2 regions of the Pseudoxanthomonas sp. LjRoot143 genome follow, and region 2 is predicted to be linked to the other one. Evidence: predicted binding sites of a transcription regulator. Region 2 holds the regulator's gene; the other holds the start of a gene.

Region 1 (7,660 bases), 1.3 Mb from region 2:
GATCACGACCGGGTCGATGCCGTAGTCCTCGGCCCCCATCAGCGCTTCGCCGGACAGTTTGAGCAGGATGCGGCGATAGGCGAGGGGAGCGGGCATGGGGTTCTCGGCGTGGGGGCAAACGCGGCAATTCTAGCCGAGAGCCCGGCCCTCAGTCGCCGGGTTCGTAGATCGCATAGAGCTTGCGCGCCGTTTCCAGCACTTCCCACGTGCCGGTGAAACCCGCCGGCACCACGAAACTCTGGCCGGCCTCCAGCGTCACCACCTCTTCACCGTCGTCGCCGCGCAGGCGGACGCGGCCACTGAGCAGGTGGCAGAACTCGTGCTCGGTGTACTGCACGCGCCAGGCACCCACCTCGCCTTCCCATACACCGCAATGGAACCGTTCGTCCTGCGACGAGTAGGCGTTGCCGACGGCCTGTTGCGGCTGGCCTGCCACCAGGCGTTCGGAGGCGACCGGTGCGCGCGTGGCGGCATCCGGTGTGTGCGGCACGACAACGATGCGGGGCATGGGCGGTACCTGGAGGGCGGGATGGCTATGATGGCGTCCTCTTTCCACTGTCATCAAGGAACGACCATGGCCGTGCGCACCCTGCAGGAATTCATCGCTTCGTCCCGCGAAAAGGACGCCAGCCCGGAGGCCTTCGAACTGGAGAGTCCGCATCTGCTCGAGGTCCGGCTGAACGGACTGGTCTGGGCCAAGGCCGGAGCCATGGTCGCGCGCAAGGGGGCGGTGAAATTCACCCGGCAGGGCGTGCTGGAGCAAGGCCTCGGCAACCTGCTGAAGAAGGCGGTCAGCGGCGAAGGCATGCAGCTGATGAAGATCGAGGGGCAGGGCCGCGTCTACCTGGCCGATGCCGGCAAGCGGATCACGCTGTTGCGCCTGGCCGGCGAGTCCATCTTCGTCAACGGCAACGACGTGCTGGCGGTCGAGTCGGGCATCGAGAGTCGCATCACCATGATGCGCAAGGTCGCCGGCATGCTGTCGGGCGGCCTGTTCAACGTGCGCCTGAGCGGCCACGGCATCGTGGCCATCACCTCGCACTACGAGCCGCTGACGCTGCCGGTGAACGCGCAGACCGGGCCGGTGTTCACCGATCCCAATGCGACGGTCGCGTGGTCGGGCAGCCTGACGCCGGAAATCATCACCGACATCTCGCTGGGCACGCTGCTGGGGCGCGGCTCAGGGGAAAGCATCCAGTTGCGCTTCGCAGGCGAAGGCTGGGTGGTCGTGCAGCCGTACGAGGAAGTGGCGCTGCAGCCGCGGCAGTAACCGCGGTGCGGTGGCGCCGGCTCAGGCGCTGGCGCCCACCGAGACGCGGTTGCGTCCTTCACGCTTTGCGCCATACAGCGCCTCGTCGGCGGCGCGCAGCAGGTCGTCGACATGGCGGAACTGCTCCAGCGTGCCCTGCGTGGCGAGGCCGGCGGAGAAGGTGATGTGCAGCGGCTGGCCATTGACGTGGGCCATGGCGGAGCCTGCCACTTCGGACAGGATGCGCCGCACCACGTGCGCGGCGGCTTCTTCGTTGATGCCGGGCAGTACCACCAGGAACTCCTCGCCGCCGTAGCGGGCGACGATGTCGCTGCTACGCACGTGCCGCATCAGCGACTTGGCGAAGTTGCGCAGCACCTCGTCGCCGACCAGGTGGCCCCAGCGGTCGTTGACCTGCTTGAAGTCGTCCAGGTCGATGAAGGCGATCGACAGCGGCCAGCCATGGCGCGTGGCGGCGTCGAACTCCTTCTCCAGCACTTCTTCCAGCTGGCTGCGGTTGTAGGCGCCGGTCAGCGGATCGCGGCGGACCTCCTCGGCCAATCGGCGTGCGCGGTCCTCGTGTTCGTCGGCCTCCTTGCGCGCGCGTGCGGCTTCCTGGATCTCTCGCAGGTTGCGCACCACCAGCAGCTCGCGCGCTTGATCCAGCAACGCCTGGATGCGGGCGGGCGGCGCGGGCGGCACGTCGAACATCGTGCACACCTCGGGCAGGGCCGCGAGCATGTCTTCGGTCAGCGCGAGGAAGGTCGCATAGTCCAGTCCGAGCCGCGTTGCGGCCTGCAGGGCGGCCTGCCGGTGGGCTTCTTCGGTGTGCGCTTCGTCCGCGCCCGCCAGCCAGATGTCGGCGACGTGGCCGGACACGGCGACGCATGCGTTGAATGTGGTGTCGGAGGCCGGCGTCTCGCTCTCCATGATGGCTTCGCGCAGCAGCGCCGGCAGGTTCCATTGCCGCGCCAGCCAGCCGCCGACGGCGGCGTGGTCGCAGCCCAGCAGCTCGCGCTCGGCCGCCAGCAACGCCGCGTTGTCCTCGGCCCGCTCGACGAGCCGTGCGTAGTCGTCGCCCAGCACTTCCATCAGGGCGAGGACGCCGATGTCCTGCAGCAGGCCGGCCAGCATCAGTTCCTCGGCCTTGCGCAGGCCGGCGTGCTGGCCCAGCAGGCGGCATGCCAGCGCGGCGATCACGCTGCGGCGCCAGACGCGCTCCTGCGCGACCGGATGGGTGCCGCTGCCGCAGCGCGCCAGCGAGAAGCCCAGTGCCAGCGTCAGCGTGGCGTTGAGTCCGAGCACCGTCAGTGCCTGCGACAGGTTCTCGACACGGCGACGGCTGGCGTAGAGCGGAGAGTTGGCGATGCGCAGCATGCGCGCGCTGAGCGCGGCGTCCAGGCCGATCGCATCGGCAGCCGTCGCCATCACCACCTCGGGATCCTGCGCAAGTTCGATGATGCGCAACGCCACGCCCGGCGGGCTGGGCAGGTTGCGGCAGTTCGAGAGCTGGGATTCGAGTTCGGGACGCATCCGGGTGCGCACTACGCTGAAGGAAAGTGGCGGGCAGCATGCCAGCAAAGCGTGACGGAATGTCAGCTTTGTAAACAATTTCGGCGCAGGATCGGCAAACTTTAGTCGCGGGCGACGAGCGGTCGTGCGACGCGACGACGCAGGTAGCGTGTATCGCAGCAAAAGAAAAAGCCGCGGTTTCCCGCGGCTTTCCCGGTGAAGCGGTGAGGTTGGCTTACGCCAGGCCCGCCTGCTTCATCACTTCGGCGGCGTAGTCTTCCACCACCTTCTCGATGCCTTCGCCGACCACCAGGCGCTGGAAGCCGATCACGTCGGCGCCGGCGGCCTTGACCACCTGCTCGACCGACTTGTCGCTGTCCAGCACGTACGGCTGGCCGTACAGGGTCACTTCGTTGACGATCTTGTTGATCTTGCCGGAGATGATCTTCTCCAGGATGTCGGCCGGCTTGGCCTTGTCCTTGTCCGACATCTTGGCCAGCTCGATTTCCTTTTCCTTCGCCACGAACTCGGCCGGCACGTCGGCGGCCTTGTTGTGCGGCGGGTTCATCGCGGCGATGTGCATCGCCAGGCCGCGGGCCAGCTCGGCGTCGCCGCCCTTGACCTCGACCAGCACGCCGATCTTGCCGCCGTGCACGTAGGCCGCGACATTGTTGGCGCTGTCGATGGCGACCAGGCGACGGATCTGCATGTTCTCGCCCAGCTTGGCGATGGCGGCGGCGCGCGCTTCTTCGACGGTCTCACCCGAGGCCAGCTTGGCGCTCTTCAGCGCTTCCACATCGGCGGCACCCGAGGTCAGCGCGGCCTGCGCGATGGCGTCGGTGAAGGCGATGAAGTTGGCGTCCTTGGCGACGAAGTCGGTCTCGGAGTTGATCTCGACCAGCACGGCCTTGCCGCCGTCCTGGGCCACGGCCACGCGGCCTTCGGCGGTGACGCGGTCGGCCTTCTTGTCGGCCTTGGCCAGACCCGACTTGCGCAGCCATTCGGCCGCGGCGTCGATGTCGGCGTTGTTCTCGGTGAGCGCCTTCTTGCACTCCATCATGCCGGCGCCGGTGCGCTCGCGCAGTTCCTTGACCAGGGAAGCGGTGATTTCCACGGGATTACCTCGGTTTAGATTGGCAAAGCCCCTCTCCCGTCGGGAGAGGGGTTGGGGTGAGGGTCCGGCGGAACCACGACGCCTGCAGCGTCGACATGCTTGCCGCACCCTCATCCGCCCTTCGGGCACCTTCTCCCGACGGGAGAAGGGAAAAACATGGCCGCCGCGCAGCATGGCGCGGCGGCATTGCAGCCGGGTTACTCGGCAGCGGCTTCGTCGGACTTCTTGCCGGCGGCCTTCTTGGCCGGGGCGCGACGGGCACCCTTGTCGTCGCCGCCTTCGGCGAACTCTTCCTCGCGCACGGTGGCGGCGTTCGGCGACGCGGCCTTGCCTTCCAGCACGGCGTCGGCGGCGGCGCGGGCGTACAGCTGCACGGCGCGGATGGCGTCGTCGTTGCCGGGGATGGCGTAGTCGACCAGGGCCGGGTCGTAGTTCGAGTCGACCACCGCGATCACCGGGATGCCGAGCTTCTTGGCTTCCTTGATGGCGATGTCTTCATGGCCGATGTCGATGACGAACAGGGCGTCCGGGAGGCGGTTCATTTCCTTGATGCCGCCCAGCGAGGCCAGCAGCTTCTCGCGCTCGCGGCGCAGGCCCAGCACTTCGTGCTTGACCAGCTTTTCGAACGTGCCGTCGGTTTCGGCGGCTTCCAGTTCCTTCAGGCGGGCGACCGACTTCTTCACGGTGGCGAAGTTGGTCAGCGTGCCGCCCAGCCAGCGCTGGGTCATGAACGGCATGCCGCAACGCTCGGCTTCTTCCTTCACGGCTTCGCGCGCGCTGCGCTTGGTGCCCAGGAACAGGATGGTGCCGCGCTTCTGCGCGACGCCCGAGATGAAGTTCATCGCGTCGTTGAACAGCGGAACGGTCTTCTCGAGGTTGATGATGTGGATCTTGCCGCGGGCACCGAAGATGTACGGCGCCATCTTGGGGTTCCAGTAGCGGGTCTGGTGGCCGAAATGGACGCCGGCTTCCAGCATCTGGCGCATGGTGACTTGAGGCATTGCAATGACTCCATCGAAGGGGAACCCACCGTCCGGTTCAATGGAGGACGGTGCCCGTGAGGGCGGGGTTCCGGGGTTGGGCCTCCCTGCGGCTTCCGTGTCCGAACCCTTCAGCGAAGGGCACCCCGGCACGGGTTGGGGCAGCAGGTGTGGATTCGTCGGTGTCGCCCGACGTGGACGGTCCGGCCGGGCAGGCCCGGGCGCGAAGCCGCGGGATTATAGCGGCCTTTCCCGCGCTGCCGCAAACCGCCCGATCCCCGTGGACGGGCGCGGGGAGCCCTGGCCGTTCAGCCCGGGCGCCAAATGGGGGATAATCGGCCAATGGCCATCCAGCTCAAGACCCCCGAAGACCTCGCCCAGATGCGCATCGCCGGCCGCCTCGCCGCCGAAGTGCTCCAGGTAGTCGCCCCGCACGTGAAGCCGGGCGTGACCACCGCCGAACTGGACCGCATCTGCCACGATCACATCGTCAACGTGCAGAAGGCGATTCCGGCCAACGTGGGCTACAAGGGCTTCCCGGCCACGGTCTGCACCTCCGTCAATAACGTCATCTGCCACGGCATCCCCAGCGAGGGGAAGGTGCTGAAGGATGGCGACATCCTCAACATCGACGTCACCGTCATCAAGGACGGCTGGCATGGCGACACCAGCCGCATGTACATCGTCGGCACGCCGTCGGTGATGGCGAAACGCCTGGTGGACGTGACCCGCGAGGCCATGTTCCGCGGCATCCGCGCGGTGAAGCCGGGCGCCACCCTGGGCGACGTCGGTCATGCGATCCAGCAGTACGCCGAAGGCGAGCGCTTCAGCGTGGTGCGCGAGTATTGCGGCCACGGCATCGGCAAGGTCTACCACGACGAGCCGCAGGTGCTGCATTACGGACGCCCCGGCGAGGGCGTGGTGCTGAAGCCCGGCATGACCTTCACCATCGAGCCGATGATCAACGAGGGTGCGCGCCACACCAAGGTGCTGCCCGACGGCTGGACCGTGGTGACCAAGGACCGCAAGCTGTCCGCGCAGTGGGAACACACCGTGGCGGTGACCGAGGACGGCGTCGAGATCCTGACCCGCGTGCCGGGCGACGACAACGACCTGTGAGTATCCCGACAGCCGCGAACGGACAGGCGACGCGGCTTCCGGATATCGGCCCGGACGTCGCCGATGACGCGGCCTGGTCGGCGGCGGCACGCGCGTCGCTCGGCCAGACCGACGCGCGACTGGACAAGCGTTTCGACCAGGACGACGGCATGGACCGCATCCTCGCGCTGCGCGCGCGGGCGGTCGACCATCTGCTGAAGGACGCGTGGCTGCGCTGCATCCCCACGGATGCGCCGATGGCGTTGTTCGCGGTCGGTGGTTACGGGCGGGGCGAACTGTTCCCGCACTCCGACGTCGACGTGCTGGTGCTCGCTGCGGCGGACGTGCAGCAGGCCCATCACGGCGCGGTGGCGCGGCTGTTCGCCCTGCTGTGGGATGCCGGCCTGCCGATCAGCCACAGCGTGCGCTCGGCAGGCGAGTGCACGGCCGCGGCGGCGGCCGACCAGAGCGTGCTGACCGCGCTGATCGAGGAGCGGCTGATCGTCGGCGAACCCGTCGACGAAGGCCTGTTGATCGACGCCATCGGCCCGGCACGGGTCTGGCCGCCGCGCGACTTCTTCGTCGCCAAGCGCGAGGAACTGCGCCTCCGTCATGCGCGGTTCGGCGACACGTCCGACAACCTCGAGCCCAATATCAAGGAAGGCCCCGGCGGCCTGCGCGACCTGCACACGCTGGGCTGGATGGCGCTGCGCACGTTCGGTGTGCGCGACCTGGAAGCGCTGGTGGGCCTGGGCCACCTGGGCCCCGACGAAGCCGTCGCGCTGGCACGCGAGCGCCGCGCGCTGGGACGCCTGCGCTACGGCCTGCACCGGGTCGCGGGCCGACCGGAAGAACGCCTGCGCTTCGATTACCAGAAGACGCTGGCGCAACGGCTGCGGTTTGCCGACGACGCCGAGAACCTCGGCGTCGAGAAGATGATGCAGGGCTTCTACCGTAGCGCTGCCATCGTGCGGCGGATCAGCGACCGCCTGCTGCAGCGGTTCGAGGAACAGTTCGACGGCGAGGCGTTGCCGGAGCCGCTGGACGAGCACTTCGCGCTGCGTCGCGGTTACCTCGCCGCGCGCCAGGGCGGCTGGCCGGCGAACGATGTCGGGCAGGTCTTCGCCCTGTTCGCCGCGTGGGCAGCCCATCCCCAGATTCGCGGCCTGCATTCGCGCACCGCCCGCGCGCTGGCGGAGTCGCTGCCGAAGCTGTCCGCCTATCCCGCGGCCACGCGGGCGCAGCGTGATGCCTTCATGGCCCTGCTGCGCGGTCCGCGCGCGGTGGAAACCCTCACCCGCATGGCCAGGCTCGGCGTGCTGGGGCAGTGGATCCCGGCGTTCGCGCGCGTGTCCGGGCGCATGCAGTTCGACCTGTTCCATGTCTACACCGTCGACCAGCACACGCTGATGGTGTTGCGGAACATCGCCGCCTTCGCTGCGGGCCGTGCGGACGAGCGCTTCTCCATCGCGCATGAGGTCTGGCCGCGCCTGCGCAAGCCGGAACTGCTGCTGCTGGCGGGCCTGTTCCACGACATCGCCAAGGGGCGCGGCGGCGACCACTCGGAACTGGGTGCGGTGGATGCGCGCGAGTTCTGCGCGGCACATGCGCTCAGCGAGGGCGACACCGCACTGGTGGCATGGCTGGTGGAGCAGCACCTGCGCATGTCGGTGACGGCGCAGAAGCAGGACATCTCCGATCCCGACG
Region 2 (7,660 bases):
ACAGTACCCAGGGAACCGGCGCGGCGCTGGAACCGGGACTGGCGGAACGCCTGCACCAGAGCCTCGCCGACGTGGTGACCAAGCAGGAAGCCCGCAGCGAGCCTGCGGTGGTGCTGGTACCGGGAACGGTCCGCGCCGCCCTCGCCCGCCTGGTCCGCCACAGCGTCCCCTCGCTGTCGGTGCTGGCCTACAGCGAGGTTCCCGAGGACAAGCGGTTGAAGCTGGTCGGCACGATCAGCTGATACCCGGAGCAGCAGAACCCGACGCGACCTGGAACCGGATAGCACGCCATGAAAATCAAACGCTTCGTCGCCCCCGACATGCGCACCGCCTTCGCGATGGTCCGGCAGGAACACGGCCCGGACGCGGTGATCCTGTCCAACCGGGTCACCGAGGATGGTGTCGAGATCGTCGCCGCCAGCAACTACGACGAAGCGCTGGTGCAGCGCACGCTGGACGCGATGCGCCCGGCCGCGCCCGCCGCGCCGCTGCATCCGCTGCTCGACCCGGCGCCGCAGGCACCGGCCGCCAACGCCCCGGCGCTGTCGCCGGCCGAAGCTGCGGCCAGCTACTTCGCCCGTCGCCAGCCGGCCGCTCCCGCCGCCCCGCGTGCCGAGGCCGCAAAGCCGGCGCCCGCCCCGATCGCACCTGCCGCGCCGATCGCACCTCCGCGCGCACCGGTGGTTGTCGCGCCCGCGCCGATCCACGACGAGATCCCGGCGCCGGTCATCCGCGACATCGCACCGCAACTGATCGAACCCGAATCCTTCGCGGCCAAGCTGGCCGCCTGCCTGCCGGCCGCGCCCGCCAACGAACCGGTCGCCAGGATCGAGCCGGCCGCGATCCCGCGCCGCCCGGCCTCGCACCGCGCCGAGATCGACGACACGCTCGATCTGGACGCCCTGCTGCCCTCGATCGCCCCGCCGCTGTCGCTGCCGGAACCCGAACCGGCACCGGTCGCCGCACTGCACGCCACCCGCGTGACCGCCGCCGCACCGGCCCCGATGCCGGCCGCCATCACCGTGCCGACGCTGACGGTCGTCACCGACAACGCCGCGGAAGCGCGGGAGAGCGACGAGCAGCTGGTGCAGATGCGCGGCGAACTGTCCGCCATGCGCGAGATGATCGAGCGCGAGATGCATCGCCTCACCGACGAACGCCTGCGCGGCTCGCCGGTGCGCATGCAGGCGATGGAGCTGATGGAAGACTACGGCTTCGACGCCGGCATCACCCGCGACATCGCCCTGCAGATTCCCGCCGACACCGAACTGCATCGCGGCCGCGGCCTGATGCTGGGCCTGCTGTCGAAGAAGCTGCCGGTGCTCGACACCGATCTGCTCGACACCGGCGGCGTCATCGCCCTGGTCGGCCCGACCGGCGCCGGCAAGACCACCACCATCGCCAAGCTGGCGGCCTGCTTCGCGCAGCGCCACAACGCCCGCGATGTCGCTCTGGTCACCACCGACACCGTCCGCGTCGGCGGCCGCGAGCAGCTGCACGGCTACGGCCGCCAGCTCGGCATCGCCGTGCACGAGGCCGACAGCGCGCAGACCCTGGCGCTGGTGCTGGAGCGTCTGCGCGACTACAAGCTGGTGCTGATCGACACCGCCGGCCTGGGCCAGCGCGACCGCAACCTGGTCGGCCAGCTCAACTGGCTGCGCGCCTCGGGCCAGGTGAAGACCCTGCTGTGCCTGCCGGCCAATTCGCACTTCTCCGACCTGGACGAAGTGGTCCGCCGCTTCAGCACCGTGCAGCCGCAAGGCGTGGTGCTGACCAAGCTGGACGAGACCGGACGCCTGGGCAGCGCGCTGAGCGTGGTGGTCGACCACCAGTTGCCGATGACCTGGGTGACCGACGGCCAGCGCGTCCCCGACGACCTCCACCGCGCCAACAGCGCCCACCTCGTGCTGCGGCTGGACCAGCTGCGCCGCGAAGCCGACGAACCCTGCTCGACCGAGGCCACCCATGTCGCCTGATCACCCGCTGCAGACCAATCCCCGCAGCACCCCGCCGTTGCCCGGCGCGTTCCATCCCGTGCGTGTCGTCGCCGTCACCGGCGGCAAGGGCGGCGTGGGCAAGACCAACGTGTCGGTCAACCTCGCCGTGTCGCTGGCCGAAATGGGCAAGCGCACGCTGCTGATGGACGCCGACCTGGGCCTGGCCAACGTCGACGTACTGCTCGGCCTGTCGCCGAAGTTCACCCTGGCCGACCTGATCGCCGGCCGCTGCGGACTCGAGGACGTGCTGCTGGAAGGCCCCGAGGGCGTGCTGGTGGTGCCGGCCTCGTCGGGTTTCCGCCACATGGCCGAACTGACGCCGGCCGAACATGTCGGCCTGGTCAACGTGTTCTCCGAACTGCAACGCGCGCTCGACTTCATGGTGGTGGACACCGCCGCCGGCATCAGCGACAGCGTGCTGACGTTCTGCCAGGCCGCCCAGGACACCGTGGTGGTGGTCTGCGACGAGCCGGCCTCGATCACCGACGCCTACGCCCTGATCAAGGTGCTGGCGCGCGAGCGCGGCCTGGACCGCGTGCACGTCATCGCCAACATGGTCCGCGACCCCAACGAAGGCAGGAAGCTGTACGAGAAGCTCGCCCGCGTCTGCGAACGCTTCCTCGGCGACGTCGCCCTGCACTACCTGGGCGCCGTGCCGCAGGACGACTGGCTGCGCCGCGCCGTGCAGCGCCAGCAGCCCGTCGTGAAGGCCTACCCGGGCAGCCCGTCCGCCCGCGCCATCACCGACATCGCGCGCACCACCGCCCGCTGGCAGCCGCCGGTCGGCGCACGCGGCAACGTCGAGTTCTTCGTCGAACGCCTGATCCAGCGGGGGGTGGCCGCATGAACACCGCCGCCGCCCAGTACCGCGCCGTGCAACGCAGCAGCGCGAACGACTTCGTCACCCAGCACGCCGACCTGGTGCGCCGCATCGCCCACCACCTGGCGGCGCGCCTGCCGGCCAGCGTGGAGATCGACGACCTGATCCAGGCCGGCATGATCGGCCTGCTGGAAGCCTCGCGCAGCTACGACGCCGAACAGGGCGCTTCGTTCGAAACCTACGCCTCCATCCGCATCCGCGGTTCGATGATCGACGAGATCCGTCGTGGCGACTGGGTGCCGCGCTCGGTGCACCGCCGCGCCCGCCAGGCCGCCGCCACCGTGCGGGAGATCGAGCAACGCACCGGCCGCGCCGCCATCGCCACCGAAGTGGCCAGTGCCATGGAGATGCCGCTGCCGGAATACCTGCGGCTGATGGAAGACGCCGCGCGCGGCCAGGTGCTGAGCCTGGAGTCGCATATCGACGACCACGGCGAACCGAACACCACGCGCACCGGCGGCCCGTCGCCGCAGCAGCACCTGGAGCGCAGCGAGTTCCGCCAGCAGTTGGTGAAGTGCATCGGTCAGTTGCCCGAACGCGAGCAGCTGGTGCTGTCGATGTACTACGAGCAGGAGCTCAACCTGAAGGAAATCGGCGCGGTGCTGGGCGTCAGCGAGTCCCGCGTCTGCCAGATCCACGGCCAGGCCATGGTGCGCCTGCGCGGTCGCCTGCAGGTGTTCGAGAAGGCCGATGCCGGCCTGGAAGACCAAGACTGAAGAATCCCCGCAGCCTGCCGATAAAGCCCCGGTAGGCCGCCGCGTGCAGCCCCTGCCTTGCCGTTGCCCCTCGCCGGGCACGCTTTACCGGAGTTCGATGTGACCGCCAACAAGAACATGCGCATCCTCATCGTGGACGACTTCTCCACCATGCGCCGCATCATCAAGAACCTGCTCAACGACCTCGGCTACACCAACACCGCCGAGGCCGACGATGGCACCACCGCGCTGACCGCGCTGGGCCAGGGCAGCTTCGATTTCGTGGTCACCGACTGGAACATGCCGGGCATGACCGGCATCGAGCTGCTGAAGGCCATCCGCGCCGACGACCGCTTCAAGACGCTGCCGGTGCTGATGGTGACCGCGGAAGCCAAGCGGGAACAGATCATCGAGGCCGCGCAGAACGGCGTGAACGGCTACATCATCAAGCCGTTCACCGCACAGACGCTGGAAGAGAAGCTGGGCAAGATCTTCGAACGCCTGGGAGCCGCCGCCTGATGAACGCCGTCGCCGATGCCACCGGTGCGCGCGCGGCGCTGGTGGAAAAACTGCAGCACGCGCTCGATGCGCTGGAACAGGGCGACGAAGCCGGTTGGCGCCGGGAACTGGATGCGATCGCCGCCTGGCGCACGCAGCCGATGATGCAAGGTCTCGGACGCCTGGCGCGCGAGCTCGCGCAGACGCTGGGCGAACTGCCCCCGACCGATGCCGGCGAACTCGACGACGCCTGCTCGCGCCTGGACCACGTGGTCGAAATGACCGAACAGGCCAGCCACAAGACCCTCGACCTGGCCGAGCAGTGCCGCGGCTACGCGACCGAACTGAAGGCCACCGCGCTGTCCGCCGAACAGGCGGCGCTGGTGGAGCGCATCGGCAAGGGCCTGTCCGAGATGGCGCTGGCGCAGAGCTACCAGGACCTCACCGGCCAGATCATCCGTCGCGTGGCCGGCATCGTGCGCCGCGTGCACGAGGGTTTCGGCGCGCTCGGCCTGCCTCCGCCTGAAAAAAAGCAGGAGAAGGGTTCAGAACTCGCCGGCCCGGCCGTTGCTGGTCTTGACCGCAACGCGTTTTCGCAGGACGACGCCGACGACCTGCTGTCCGGCCTGGGGTTGTAGCCCCGGGGGACGTGCGCTGCGGAACCGGAGACCTGCCATGCACGCTGCTTCCGCCCGCCGTTCCCGCCATCCCGTCGTCCTGCTGTTCGTGGGATTGCTGCTGGTGTGCGATGTCGTGGTCGGGCGCCTCCTGCGCCGCCGCCACGCCCACGCGATGCACCTGCCCGATCCCTTCCGCTGATCGCCTGCCACGGTACCCCGTCCTCCCATGTCTGCCGTCACCCCTGAAATCGCCGCCGACTTCCTGATCGAAGCACAGGAGATCCTCGACCGGCTGGGCGAACAGCTGGTGACGCTGGAGCACGACCCGTCCGACAGCGGCCAGCTCAATGCGGTGTTCCGCGGCTTCCACACGCTGAAGGGTGGCGCCGGCTTCCTCGGCATCCAGGCGATGGTCAATCTCTGCCACGCGGCCGAGGAGACGCTCGGACTGGTGCGCGCGGGCCAGGCGACACTGGAAGCACAACACTTCGACGCCGCCCAGCAATCGCTGGACTGGCTGCAACAGATGCTGGACGCCGTCGGCGCCGGCGAGGAACCGCCGCACGCGCCGCAGACGCTGATCGAGCAGTTCGACGTGCACGGCAGCGCACCCACGCCTGCACAGAAACCTGCCGCGGCAGTCGCACCGGCAGCGCAGGCCGGCGGCGACCTGATCGGCGACGACGAATTCGAGGCCCTGCTCGACCAGTTGCATGGCGGCGGCGCACCGACCAGCGTAGCGCCCCCCGCCCCCGTCGCGGCCGCCCCGACGCCGGCGAAACCCACGGCACCCAAGCCGGCCGCAAAGGCCGGCGGCGAGGCCGAACAGACCATCCGCGTGGATACCAAGCGGCTGGATGCCATCGTCAACCTGGTCGGCGAACTGGTGCTGTCGCGCAACCGCCTCAAGACGCTGCGTGCCCGCATCCGCGACGAGGAACTCGACCGCGCCGTCAGCAGCCTCGACATCGCCACCGCCCGCCTGCAGACCGCGGTCATGCGCACCCGCATGCAGCCGGTCGGCAAGGTGTTCTCGCGCTTTCCCAAGGTCGCGCGCGACGTCGCCCGCCAGTTGCAGAAGGAAGTCGACCTGGAACTGGTCGGCGCCGACACCGAGTTGGACCGCAACCTGGTGGAAGCCCTGGCCGATCCGCTGGTGCACCTGGTGCGCAACGCCATCGACCACGGCATCGAAGTGCCCTCGCTGCGCGAAGCCTGCAGCAAGCCGCGCGCCGGCCATGTGCGCCTGTCGGCGCAACAGGAAGGCGACTTCGTCACCATCGAGATCCGCGACGACGGCGCCGGCATCGATCCCGAGCGCCTGCGCGCGAAGGCGCTGGAGAAGGGGCTGATCGATCCGGAAGCGGCCGCCCGTCTGACACACGACGAGTGCCTGCAGCTGGTCTTCATGGCCGGCTTCTCCACCAAGGCCGTGGTCACCGACATCTCCGGCCGCGGCGTCGGCATGGACGTGGTGCAGTCGCGCATCCGCGAACTCAGTGGCCAGATCACCATCCATTCCGACGTGGGCCGCGGCAGCCGCTTCGTCATCCGCGTGCCGTTGACGCTGGCCATCCTGCCCACGCTGCTGGTGCAGGCCGGCGATCCGGTCTACGCACTGCCGCTGGCGCGCGTCATGGAAGTGCTGCATGCGCCGTCGGAAAGCCTGCGCTGGTTCGACGGCCAGGCCGTGCTGGACCGCCAGACCCACACCCTGCCCCTGGTCGACCTGCGGCAGTGGCTGCGCGTGGATCCGGTGATGGCGCCGCTGCTCACCATCGTGGTGCTGCAGATGGGCGAACAGCGCTTCGGCCTGATCGTCGACCAGGTGCGTGGCCGCGAGGAGGTCGTCATCAAACCCCTGCCGCGCGCCGTACGCGGCCTGCCCGGTTACGCCGGCGCCACCCTGATCGGTGACGGCCGCATGGCGCTGATCCTCGACGTCGACGGACTGCGCGCGACGGCGTGACGCGCTAACGATTTGAGGGACCGGTGCTGTTGTGGGAGCGACGTAAGTCGCGAGCTCTTTCCTTCAGACATCAACACCCTGCTCCACCCCGTCTCGCGGCCATCGCGACTTACGTCGCTCCCACACCGGATATCCGGATGTGATCAAGGTCGCGACTTACATCGCTCCTGCAGGACGCACGCCTCAAGTAGACCTGAACGGGGCCGATAGATCAGACCATGGACATCTTCAGCCTCATCGGACTTCTCCTGGCGCTGGTCGCCCTGGTGGGTGGCAGCATCCTCAAGGGCGCGGGCCTGTCATCGCTGTGGTCGTCGGCCGCGTTCGTCATCGTCATCCTCGGCACCATCGCCGCGATCCTGGTGCATACGCCGCCGCCGGTGTTCAAGCGCGCCCTGGCGATCGTGCGCTGGATCATCCGTCCGCCCGGCACCGAAGGCGACGCGCTGGTCGCGCAGATCGTCGAATGGAGCAACATCGCCCGCAAGCAGGGCCTGCTGGGACTCGAGCCGGTGGTGAACCAGCTCGACGATCCGTTCCTGAAGAAAGGCCTGCAGATGCTGGTCGACGGCGTGGAGCCGGAATCGATCCGCCACATGATGGAAATCGACCTCAACGGCCAGGAACACCAGGACCTGGCCGCCGCCAAGGTGTTCGAGGCGATGGGCGTCTACGCGCCCACGCTGGGCATCATCGGCGCCGTGTTCGGCCTGATCGCGGTGATGAAGAACCTGGCCGATCCCAGCAAGCTGGGCCACGGCATCGCTGCCGCGTTCACCGCGACCATCTACGGCATCGCCTCGGCCAACCTGTTCTTCCTGCCTATCGCCAGCAAGCTCAAGAGTGTGATCGGCGGCCGCAGCCGCGAGCAGGAAATGATCATCGAGGGCCTGATCGCCATCGCGCAGGGCGAGAACCCGCGCAACATCGAGGCCAAGCTGGCCGGCTTCCTGCACTGAGCCTGCGGGACGACGGCGATGGCACGCAGGAAGAAGCACGAA

The links. The regulator FliA, encoded in region 2, starts transcription of late flagellar genes. The targets are predictions, from matches to a motif close to TAAAGTTTNNCNNNCNNNGGCCGATAA.
Region 1: a site for FliA is predicted at 2,860-2,886, ahead of ACSQ1W_RS03615 (HDOD domain-containing protein). Genes of this name have one in related genera too.

The regions. Positions count from the first base shown of each region.
Region 1 covers NZ_CAXUPM020000001.1:764,262-771,921, forward strand. Annotated here, with positions in the region: gene pyrH (UMP kinase) at 1-96, opposite strand, end outside; gene ACSQ1W_RS03605 (cupin domain-containing protein) at 149-508, opposite strand; gene ACSQ1W_RS03610 (AIM24 family protein) at 575-1,270, shown strand; gene ACSQ1W_RS03615 (HDOD domain-containing protein) at 1,292-2,782, opposite strand; gene tsf (translation elongation factor Ts) at 2,997-3,875, opposite strand; gene rpsB (30S ribosomal protein S2) at 4,073-4,876, opposite strand; gene map (type I methionyl aminopeptidase) at 5,198-5,974, shown strand; gene glnD ([protein-PII] uridylyltransferase) at 5,977-7,660, shown strand, end outside.
Region 2 covers NZ_CAXUPM020000001.1:2,048,694-2,056,353, forward strand. Annotated here, with positions in the region: gene flhA (flagellar biosynthesis protein FlhA) at 1-242, shown strand, start outside; gene flhF (flagellar biosynthesis protein FlhF) at 291-1,976, shown strand; gene ACSQ1W_RS09710 (MinD/ParA family protein) at 1,966-2,844, shown strand; gene ACSQ1W_RS09715 (RNA polymerase sigma factor FliA) at 2,841-3,593, shown strand; gene ACSQ1W_RS09720 (chemotaxis response regulator CheY) at 3,711-4,091, shown strand; gene ACSQ1W_RS09725 (protein phosphatase CheZ) at 4,091-4,708, shown strand; gene ACSQ1W_RS09730 (hypothetical protein) at 4,746-4,889, shown strand; gene ACSQ1W_RS09735 (chemotaxis protein CheA) at 4,917-6,659, shown strand; gene ACSQ1W_RS09740 (flagellar motor protein) at 6,878-7,618, shown strand; gene motD (flagellar motor protein MotD) at 7,637-7,660, shown strand, end outside.